2 regions of the Paenibacillus azoreducens genome follow, and region 2 is predicted to be linked to the other one. Evidence: riboswitches for the same ligand, from Rfam matches in the RefSeq annotation. Region 2 holds a riboswitch; the other holds the start of a gene.
The links. Region 2 has a riboswitch for ZMP and ZTP ahead of L6442_RS12395 (bifunctional 5,10-methylenetetrahydrofolate dehydrogenase/5,10-methenyltetrahydrofolate cyclohydrolase). Riboswitches for the same ligand answer to the same signal wherever they lie in the genome.

Region 1 (5,600 bases), 3.3 Mb from region 2:
ATAGATTCTATAATCTAACCAAAAGAGCTGCCCCCGGCCAACCGACCTTAGAGACAGCTCCTCTTTCCTATATAAAGAACAGGATCAATTAGGCATATCAAAAAAAGTGAATCAGAATTGCATGGAAAATGCCCGTCATTACGCTATCAGACTAATCGAATGCTCTATTCTTTTTTGATCGCGCCTTAATAGTTCAGTTCCGGGTACAGCGGATATTGATCCGTCAATTCCTTCACCATCGCGGCAGCCTTTGAAAGCACAGTGTCGTCTTTAGGCTGTTTCAGCGTCATGGCGATGATCTTGCCAATCTTCACCATCGCGGCTTCATCCATGCCACGCGAGGTTACGGCCGGCGTACCGATCCGGATTCCGCTGGTTACGAACGGGCTGGTCGGATCAAATGGAATCGCATTTTTATTAACCGTAATGCCGATGGAATCGAGAACCTTCTCGGCGTCTTTACCCGTGATGTTGACGCTGCGGGTATCCACCAGCATCAAGTGGTTGTCCGTTCCGCCGGAAACCAGGTTCAGTCCTTCGCTAACAAGCGTTTCAGCCAGTACTTTGGCGTTTTTCACGATATTTCCGGCATAGGTCTTGAAGGAAGGATCAAGGGCTTCGCCAAGCGCCACGGCTTTCGATGCAATCACATGCATGAGCGGTCCGCCTTGGGTGCCCGGGAATACCGCCTTGTCGATCGCTTGCGCCCACGGTTGTTTGCACAGAATCAAGCCGCCGCGCGGACCGCGCAATGTTTTATGCGTTGTGGTCGTGACGAAATGGGCATGCGGCACAGGGCTTGGATGAAGGCCTGCGGCAACCAGACCCGCAATATGAGCCATATCGACCATAAACAGCGCCCCCACATCATTCGCGATGGAAGCTAAGGCTTCGAAATCAATGATGCGCGGATACGCACTGGCGCCGGCTACGATCATGCGCGGACGATGTTTGAAAGCCGCTTTGCGGACTTCATCGTAATCGATCAGGAAGCTGTCTTCCTGCACGCCATAGGCCACGAAATTGTACAAAAGGCCGGAAGCGTTGACAGGGCTGCCGTGAGTCAGATGGCCGCCATGGGCAAGATTCATGCCCAGCACTGTATCGCCGGGTTTAATGGCCGCAAGATATACAGCCATGTTCGCTTGTGCGCCGGAATGCGGCTGAACGTTGGCATGCTCTGCTCCAAACAGCTCCTTAGCCCGGTCGCGGGCGATCGTTTCTACGATATCGACGCGTTCGCAGCCGCCGTAGTAACGTTTGCCAGGATAACCTTCCGCATATTTATTCGTGAGGACAGAGCCCATTGCTTCCATAACCGCTTCGCTGACGATATTCTCCGAAGCGATCAGTTCGATATTGTTCCGCTGGCGTTTCAGCTCCAAATCCATGGCATCCAATACAGCCGGGTCTTTCTTACGCAATTGATCCATCATTCCTTGTTCCTCCCTTAGGTTATCTGTTCTTGTACGATTAATCGCAAAGATGAGCATCGCCCTCTTTCGGCTGCACATCCAGCGTATAGACCGCCCGCTCTCCGCCGATCAGCTTCGGCCGGGTAAAAGCAGCATTGACGCGTGCCTTTCCAATATAACGTACCTGCGTCCGGTAAGGAACGGCCACACGCCGCAAATGCATGCCGATCAGCGTCTCCCCGATATCGATCCCCGCATCCGCTTCGATCGTTTCGGCGAGGCAAGGTTCCTTCATGGCACGGTAAGCGCCGCTGGCCATGGAACCCCCGGCTTTGGGAATCGGCACGGCCGCCACTTCGGTCAGACGCAGTCTGTTCAGCAAGGACCGTTCCATCACCAATGCGCGGTTCAAGTGTTCGCAGCACTGATAGGCTACCTCAAAACCAAATTCGTCCTGAACCTCGCGGATTCCTGCCAGCAGCTCATTTGCCACTTCAATCGCACCCGAGGTGCCGATCCGATGCCCGGCCACCTCGCTGGTACTGGTTCCGACAACGACAACCTTGCCCGGCCCGAGCCCCGCATGCTTGGCTAACTCACGTAAAACGCTTGATGCCTGCTCCCTGATTGACACTCCCGATGCAATGCGTTGTTCAGAATTTTCCATGGCGAATACCTCCTTATTGCTGCAGATAGCGGCTTTCGATCGCCTTGATCTTGTTGACGCGTCCGATATGCCGCTCGCCTTCGCTAAATGGCGTACCGATCCAAATTTGTGTTATCTCCCGGGCAAGGCCAGGCCCGATGACCCGTTCGCCCATCGCCAACACATTCGAGTCGTTATGCTCTCTGGTTGCTTTCGCCGAAAATGTATCATGAACAAGCGCGCAGCGGATGCCTGGTACTTTGTTGGCGGCGATGCTCATGCCGATGCCGGTACCGCAAATCAGAATGCCGCGATCAGCTTCACCCGTGACAACCTGCTCGCATACAGGCAGGGCGTAGTCGGGATAATCCACGGAATCAGCGCAGCTGCATCCCACATCCACAACCTCATGTCCCATTTCCTGAATGACGGCGATGATGTCTTCTTTTAAACGTACTCCCGCGTGGTCTGTTCCGACAGCAATCTTCATCTTTTGAAAAACCTCCCTGAATTTCGTGCTTTTGTGATTTCTCATACCATTATACCCTATTTTGAAGTCACAAGACGAAAATCCCCCGGCAAGAAGAATCTTTCTGAATCCTTCCCGCATGCTTGGCGGAGACCCGCTCAAAATACAAAAAAGAGCAGTCCGCGGATATCCGCAGAATTGCTCTTTTGCCCAGGCGACCGGCCGTATATTCCGATGCTCCATCGTGGTTGATCCACATTTGTCGCCAGTTACACCGGAACCGAAGTTTTTCACAATCATCATAAAGCATTCGCTGCCGAAATGCAACGGCTGCGAGGCGAAAGAACGCTTCATTTTTCAACTTCCTGCTTTCACCGGCGGGTAAGCAAAGAAAAAGTTACTCTTCATTCCATTTATCCAACAAACGTTCAATGGCCGTGCGGATTTCCGCCGCCGCCATATCGTAATCCTCGCGGGTGCCGCCGAAGGGGTCCGATATATCAAAGCTCGGGATACGCTGCTGAATTTCAATCAGACTTTCCCGTTCCTCATCGCTCAAATCCTGTCCAAGGGACCGCTTAACCTCCCAGGTCGCATACAGGCCGTCCAGCTCCTTGAGATCATTCAGCACACCCGGATCGTTCTCGGCATATTCCTTCAGCGTAAACACTTTGCCCGCTGCCTCCGGAAAACTCCGGATCACATGCTGCTTATGCCCCTGAGTCAGCGTGAGAATCAAATCGGACCAACGCACCGCTTCCTGGCTTAAAGCTTTGGATGTCAAACATTCATCGATATGATGATCCCGCAAAACCGCTTCCGCATGCCGGGACATCGGCATCCCGTCCATGGCGGCAACACCGGCTGAACGCGCCTCCACCCCGAGCCCGCGTTCCTTCGCCATTTTGCGGAGAAGAGCTTCCGCCATCGGGCTGCGGCACGTGTTCCCTGTACACACAAACAAAATATGCTTCACGCTTTACGCACCTCCCGGATTATTCTTTGGCGTTTATTGTATCAGAAGATAAATGCGAGGCCAAATGCCAGCAGGATCGCACCTCCCAGCGCCTCCCCGTAATCGCCCAAATTGCGGCCGGCCCTCCGCCCAAGCAAAAGCCCAAGCACCGACATGAGTCCACCAAAGAAACCAAAAGCAAGCACGGTCAGAACCAAATTGCTCCGGAACATGCCTAAGGAAACCCCAACGGAAAAAGAATCCACGCTCACGCTTAAGGCAAATAAAATCATCCCCGGCAGCGAACGGTGGTCGATCATGCGGATTTCCCCGCCTTTAAACGAATTCCATACCATATGAATCCCGAGCAGGATCAACAGCCCTCCCGCGGCGTACGTTGTCACCTGTCCCAGCAGGGAGCTGACATAATGACCGGTAAACATGCCTAAAAGCGGCATAACGATATGGAAAATTCCAATCAGCAGACTGATCTTCAGCACATGCAGCAAACGGATTCCCTTCATGCCGATCCCGATGCCCAGAGAAAATGCGTCCATTCCCAAAGCAGCGGCCATAATCAAAATCGCAATCAGCTGCCCCAAATCGGCAGATGTCTCAAGCATTTGAACGCCCCCAAGTCCGTTAGGTTCTTGTACAAACATATGCGGACAAGAGGACAAACATGACTTGTACATGCGGTCAAGCTTTGGATGTGCGGCATGCATGGCGTGCCGTTACCACCGAACGGTGAGAAGACAAGCATGGACTTGCACATCAGGTAAAGTTAACGCGCCTGACTTTCGAGACGAATCACGGTTTGACCCGCGGCTTTGCGGAGCCGGTTCATAATCGCTGCCCCAAGGCCGTCCTCCGGGCAAGCCTCAGCCAAAATAAAATCGATATGCTCCTCATCCATGCGCCGCAGGGCAGCATACAGCCGGTGCGCGGCCGTGCCCAAATCGGACAGGCTGCCGAGGGTTTCGACGCAATCGGCATGATAGCGGCTGATATGCTCGTCAAATGCGAGCACACCCGTCCGTTCCCCGCGTGCCTCTGCTTCCTGCAAACTGCGGCTGATCCAATCGGATACCTCAGCGGCTGATTCCCCGGCAACGATGCTCAGCGTGCCTTGCGGCGCATAATGGGTATATTTCATCCCTGGCGCCCGGGGAGCCGGAATATCCCCGCTCCCAGCTTCCGCCATCAGCGCAGGGTCCATTTTTACGGGGGCTCCGGCAACCTGCGCCAACTGCTCCAACGTCACCCCGCCGGGGCGCAATACGGTAACGCTCCCATCATCCAACACCTGGACGACTGTCGATTCCAGGCCAACGCCCGTCGCGCCGCCATCGACGATACCGTCAATGGAACCGGCCAGATCCTCCAGCACATGGCTGGCGAGCGTGGGGCTTGGACGCCCGGAACGGTTCGCGCTCGGAGCCGCTACCGGGCAGCCGGATGCCTCGATCAAGGCAAGCGCCACCGGATGGTCCGGCATGCGGATGCCTACGGTATCAAGCCCTGCCGTTACGCGATGTGACAGTACGCCCGGCTTAACCGGCAGCACAACCGTCAGCGGACCAGGCCAGAAAGCATCCATTAGCTTTCGAGCTGCAGGATTTACCTGCTTAACCAGCCCATCCAGTTGGGAAACCTCGGATATATGTACAATAAGCGGATTATCCGACGGTCTCCCTTTGGCTGCAAATACCGCTTCAACCGCCGATGTCAAACGCGCGTCCGCGCCGAGGCCGTAGACGGTTTCGGTCGGAAACGCGATCACACCGCCGCCGCGAAGCGCATCCGCAGCTTCCTTCAGCCCTTCTCTCAATTTGCCCGGATCGGCCATCATCTCCGGATCGATCCGCCAGTATGGAGTGGATGGCCGGTCCGTCCCGTTTTCATTGTGTGTAAGCGCCATTTCTATCCCGTCTTTCTATCGATTAATGATCCGCATATTCGAAGAACCTTCTTCAAACACACGATAACCTGAGATGTCATTATCAAGAATGAGAAAAGCCAGCATGCAGCAATATACCGCGTTCTGGCTGTGCCTCAGCGTGTTCGTAAACCGTTCGAAAAGCTGCTTTACATATGTTTTTATACGCTTTGAAC
Region 2 (5,600 bases):
TATGCAGGCAGGTATGCCCGTTGCTGTCGAAAATACGCGTGTCCGCTTTATGCGCGAGCAGCGTCCGGATGACATCCATGTCCCTCTCCCCGGCGATTGCCGCATGCAGTGCGGTATTCGACGGAATATACGGTATGTTCGAATGGGAAACCGCATTAACATCCGCACCTGCCTCGATGAGTACCCGTACCGCCTCGGCATGCCCGTAATGAGCTGCATAGCCAAGCAGCGTCAGCCCATCCGCATTTTCCAAATTTGCCCGCTCGGGCTGGAACTTCAACAATTCCTCAAGCCGAGCTGCATCGCCTTCCTGAGCCGCCCGGAACAGCTCATCGATCTGCTCTTTTTCTTCCAAATCCTAGGTCCTCCTTATTTGTGATGTTCATGTACGAACCTAATCATAATGCCATCGAAAGAATGTTTGCTTCTTCAAAATCACCTTTTTCCGCGGCATACCGATGGACTTACTCCAAATCTTCTGGCAAACAAGCTGCTGAAGGAGCCATGGCTTTGAAAACCAACTGCCAAACAGATGTCCGTCACCGGCCAGTCGGTCTGACAAAGCAGCTTTTTCGCTTCCTGCAGCCGCTTTTCCTTCAAAAGTTGATGCGGGGTAAACCCAAAAAGCTGTTTGAACCCCCGCAGAAAATGATTCGTCGACAGGCAGGCCGCCTTCGCCGCCTCCGAAACCGTAACGGATCTATGATAATAAGCGGAAAGGTATTCATATCCGATATATACGCGCCGATATAATTCCTCGCTCGTGGAGGATTTGACGGTGGGCAGTTTGGACATTTCGTGCCGGACCTGGCGATGTTCCCGAAACAAAACACACATCAGTTCATGCAGCTGTTCTTCAATACCGGCAGGGTCATATATACCGTTTGCGGAGTCCATCCGCATCTGTTCCAATATTTGCGAAAATTCCGGCCCTATGCCATATGTTTTAGCGACAAACTCGATCTCCCGGCCCCCTGCATTAAAAGGATCATCCAAAAGCTCTTCCTCCCGCCGCACGCAACTCCGCCAAACCTCTTCCGGCATCCCATGCGGAAAAAACACGCAAAACGACTCGACAGGCTGATCGGACTCAATGGCAATGCTGTACTCCTGCCCCTGGTTAAGCAGCAGATACCTGTTATCCCCGACGGAATAATGCCCGTTCCCAGCTTGGTATAAAGCGCTGCCGCCCCTGAAGGTTTTCACGGAAAGTTTGCCGGTACCCTTCCAGTAATATTCTGCGCTTTGCTCATGCAAAACCGGAGAAGGCATCCAGGTCCGGGTATGCTCTTGTTTGAAGTTCATATGGTCTACAGTCCTTTACTCTATAATTGCCCTGCTTGAAGTTGTTTCAGCATCTGATCCGCCCGCCTTGCGCTTTCGATCGTCCATGGCGGCGATTGCGGGTGACCGGCGATTTCTTCCGTCGTCATCCAGTACACGGCTTCGACTTCATCCTCGCTTTTTCTATAGGGCGTACCCTGAGCGTATTCGCAAAGAAACACAACATTGATGACGGGAATGCCTTCTGCGGTCAGAAAAGACGAGCTGTAGACAAAATGCAGCTTTTCCTTGATTTCGATGCCAACTTCCTCAAAAATTTCTCTCTTTACAGTCCGCTCCAGAATATCCTGGGAAAACCCTTCCTGTTCCACCGTTCCGCCAACAAAAGCCAAAGTGCCGCCAGCATGCTCTTCCTCTGCTCCGCGTTCAATCACCAGCCACTTGCCGCCCTTCACGACCGCTCCCTCTACATTAACCGCGAACATTTTCATCCCCTCCATATTCTGCATGTGTTATGCCAATATATTACGCTTTGCCTGGCCATAAATCCTGCTTAGTAAAATGAAAACAACCGGCTTGCCGCCGGTTGTTTTCAAGACGTACTTATTCATTTTCCACTCGAACGGCCTGTTCCCAGTGCTTGTTCATCACCAATCACCCCAGATTGTTCTTGATTTGCTCCAGCACCTGCAGTTTTAATCCATTCGAACGGCTCGCGAGCTCTGCTCCCGTTTCCTCGAACGAGCTTCTCAAGCTGGCATCTTTAATGCTGCCAAGGTTGATCTCGACCGTAATCCACGCCGATTGAACGGCCGCGTCCAACATGATGAGCGCAATGCCAAGATCAGAAATGACGTTTTTATTGGCTTGTGCAGTAATCTCCGCAAGCTCGGTCATGATCTCGAGACTCCGCTTCATGAGGCTTAGCGGTACGGAAGCTGCCTGAACTGCAGCCTGCTGCAAGGCGGCGGCGCGTGCCTGTTTTTCTTCCTCCGTGCCTTTCGGCAGCCCCAAAGCAGCCATATACCCGCTAAAAGATTCCATGTCCTTCTTCAGGAAGGATTCGGCTTCCACCATGGCCGACTGCATAAGTTTCACGATGTCCGCCATTTTCTCCCGCACATGTTCGAATTTAGGCCCGCTTGTGATATTCGCCACCATGGAACCCATAGAAGCTCCAAGCGCTGCCGCTAAAGCGGCGATGCTTCCTCCGCCGGGCGTTGGCGAGCTTGAAGCTGACGATTGCAAAAACTGCCGGATCGGTTGATCGAAGACTTGAGTTTCGGATGCTGCAGCCTGCGCCGGCACGGACGACTGCTGCAGACGGACCGCCTGCATCAAATTCTCGAACAGCATGACGGTCGTCAGCGTTCCTACGCCGCCCGGTACCGGCGTAACCGCTTTGGCGGTCTCTGCCGCTTCGGGTACAACATCGCCCGTAATTCCTGAAGCCGTCTCATTAATGCCTGCGTCAATGACAACAAGCTCCGGATGCAGCATATCCGCGGTGATCAGTCCGGCATGGCCCGCCGCGGCCATCAGAATATCGGCCTCTGCAATGTGGTCGGCCAAATTTTGCGTGTGGGAATGGCAAACGGTTACCGTCGCGTTTTCGCGCAGCAGCAGCTGCATCAACGGTCTGCCTACCGTTTCGCCGCGTCCTACCAAAACCACCCGCTTCCCTTTTAACGCAAACCCAAAATGCTTTGCTATCCGGATGCAGGCCTGCGGCGTGGCCGGGTAAATGCCGGTGCCTCCCGTCATGCAGGCAAGCTTATTCGCCGAAGAAATACCGTCAACGTCTTTTTCCGGTGCAATCGCATCCGAACAATTTTGCACGCTGATATGTTTGGGAAGCGGAAGCTCCAGCATAATGCCATGCACCTTCGAATCGCGGTTCAAACGCTCGATTTCTTCCAGCAGGCGCTGCTCCGTAACTTCGGGTTCAAACGTGATCAAATCAAATGCGATGCCCAGTTGATGGGCTTTTTTCTCTTTAGCTTTGGCATAATACTCCGATGCGGGATCGCCCTGCACCAAAATGGTGGCCAGACGGGGTTCCACCCCTTTTTCTTTCAAACGGCTAACTTCCATGATAATAGATTCGGAAACTTCGTTTGCCAGTTCCTTTGTTTTTAGCAGCATGCCCATTCCAGTCGCCTCCAAATAAAGTTGGTTATAAACACAAAAAAGCATTTGGATGGATCGATCGATACCACCAAATACTTTGCCCAGGCGTACGGCTGTTATGATCCATGTGCTCCCTCGTGGTTTGCCCACGTTACGCCAGTTACACATAGCTGAATACAAGCAGCTTTATTTTAGCATAGATTTTATGTTTAGACGCCAAATTTTTTACCCTTTTTAATTCAATTTCATAATGGATTCGTATTGAGTATTTTAACCCGTCTCTTAAACGATCCCTCGCATGGGCGAACTCGGAATACAGGCGGAGTGCTTTCCCTTTCTTTAGTTCAATTGATATAGAATGAGTGAAATCTATTTTTCCGCTTATAAGCAGTTTTTATATAAATGCCATCCATGGATCACGTTGCACCTCACCGATAACAAAAAAGAGCCTCACACAAGTGGTACGAACCCATGTGAAGCCTCTCTTCTACTTCATGTTTCCTACGACTTTCACTCTCAGTCTCGTCGCATTTCCCGGATGATAAGCCAGCGGGGTTTCTTCCACTTCCACGAGCTCGACCGTGGCCGGATCAGCGCCGGCCAGCACCGCCTGGTTCACGGCTTTTTCTTGCGCATCTCTTAACGAATCCTCGCGCGGCTCCGTAGAATAGATGTATATTTGCTCGTATTGTCCGCTGATTTGGGCAATACACGCGCCAATGGCGTTGGCTACGCCCCCGTTCTCCGGCTTAATCATATGGGATACCCCGCGAATCGTGTCGGGTATAACGACACTGCCGCCGCCTACCAAAACAAGCTCAACGTCTCCCGACGATGTCTTCATTTTATCAATGGCCTGCTCAATGATGATTGCGATTTCAGCTTGCACATTTTTAGCGAAGTCTTCATCCAGATGCGCTACCAGGCTCTTATCCCCGACATCCGCGAGACCCAGCCGAACGGCAATGTCTGTTGTAGTCAGCGTATGCCCGCCAAAGACCAGCGCTTCCTGTCCAATCTTGTACCCTACGCTGTCAGGGCCAACCGTAATTTTGCCGTTCTCCGAGCGCACAATGCTTCCGCCGCCCAGTCCGACGGAGATAATATCCGGCATGCGGAAATTCGTGCGGATATCGCCAACCTCGACCGCAACCGAGGATTCTCGCGGGAAGCCGTCCTGCAAAACCCCGATGTCCGATGTCGTCCCGCCTACGTCGAGAACCATCGTATCCTTGATCTTCGCCAAATAAGAGGCACCGCGAATACTGTTCGTTGGCCCGCAGGCAATGGTTAGGATCGGAAACTTTTTAGCGTAATCAATCGACATTAAGGTACCGTCATTTTGGCATAAAAACACCGCTGCGTCAGAGATGCCTTCCTCTTCTAGGGCTTGAACAAAGCCCTCGGTCGTCGTTTTAATGACTTTGCACAATGCCGCATTGAGTATGGTCGCATTTTCCCGTTCGATCAAACCGACCGAACCGATCAGGGAAGAACAGGAAACCGGAAACTCTTCGCCATATACTTCATGGATGAGATCGCGAACCCGGAATTCCTGGTCATTTTTAATAGAAGAAAACACGCCGATAACCGCGATGGACTCGACACTGCCTCGCCATTCCTCCAAAAGAGCTTTAATCTCGGCCTCATTGACTTCACCAAGCACTTGGCCGTCGTATTCATATCCACCGTGGACGAGAGCATATTTACCCGTCAGCTTCTCCACCATATCCTCAGGCCAGGACGTATACGGGGCCACGGAAGCCGTTGCGGGGTAACCCAGTCGAATGACACCGACTTGGGCCAGCTTTTTACGCTCAACAATGGCATTCGTACACTGTGTCGTACCTAACATGGCATGCGTAATTTTGTCTTTATCAATCTTCGCCCCCTGCAGCAGCTGCCGGAGCGAGGTTTCAATCCCTGTTTTAATATCCAAGCTTGTCGGTGATTTCACCGCATGGATCAACTGATGATTCTCATCCAAAATGATGGCATCCGTGTTGGTGCCGCCTACATCGATCCCGATTCTATACATTTTCAGCCACCGCCTTTTTTACCAGTTCCTCGATTGGAACAAAATCGTAATCATATCCGAAGTATCTTGGACCTGCCGTCTCGATTCCTTTTTCCGTTCTCCACTTTTCATGAGCTGGCAGTCCGATCACCCGTACGCGTTTTCCATA

Region 1: another riboswitch for ZMP and ZTP. It lies ahead of rpiB (ribose 5-phosphate isomerase B); the one in region 2 lies ahead of L6442_RS12395 (bifunctional 5,10-methylenetetrahydrofolate dehydrogenase/5,10-methenyltetrahydrofolate cyclohydrolase).

What each region holds. Positions count from the first base shown of each region.
Region 1 covers NZ_AP025343.1:6,856,184-6,861,783, forward strand. The annotation lists gene L6442_RS30780 (serine hydroxymethyltransferase) at 186-1,436, opposite strand; gene L6442_RS30785 (TIGR01440 family protein) at 1,474-2,082, opposite strand; gene rpiB (ribose 5-phosphate isomerase B) at 2,096-2,551, opposite strand; ZMP/ZTP riboswitch at 2,732-2,813, opposite strand; gene L6442_RS30795 (low molecular weight protein arginine phosphatase) at 2,928-3,506, opposite strand; gene L6442_RS30800 (manganese efflux pump MntP) at 3,548-4,108, opposite strand; gene L6442_RS30805 (L-threonylcarbamoyladenylate synthase) at 4,270-5,337, opposite strand.
Region 2 covers NZ_AP025343.1:2,842,037-2,847,636, reverse strand. The annotation lists gene L6442_RS12415 (ankyrin repeat domain-containing protein) at 1-355, opposite strand, end outside; gene L6442_RS12410 (helix-turn-helix domain-containing protein) at 436-1,305, opposite strand; gene L6442_RS12405 (NUDIX hydrolase) at 1,326-1,769, opposite strand; partial or broken gene L6442_RS12400 (cyclodeaminase/cyclohydrolase family protein) at 1,939-2,532, opposite strand; partial or broken gene L6442_RS12395 (bifunctional 5,10-methylenetetrahydrofolate dehydrogenase/5,10-methenyltetrahydrofolate cyclohydrolase) at 2,593-3,435, opposite strand; ZMP/ZTP riboswitch at 3,507-3,588, opposite strand; gene L6442_RS12390 (hydantoinase/oxoprolinase N-terminal domain-containing protein) at 3,902-5,452, opposite strand; gene L6442_RS12385 (S-methyl thiohydantoin desulfurase family protein) at 5,445-5,600, opposite strand, start outside.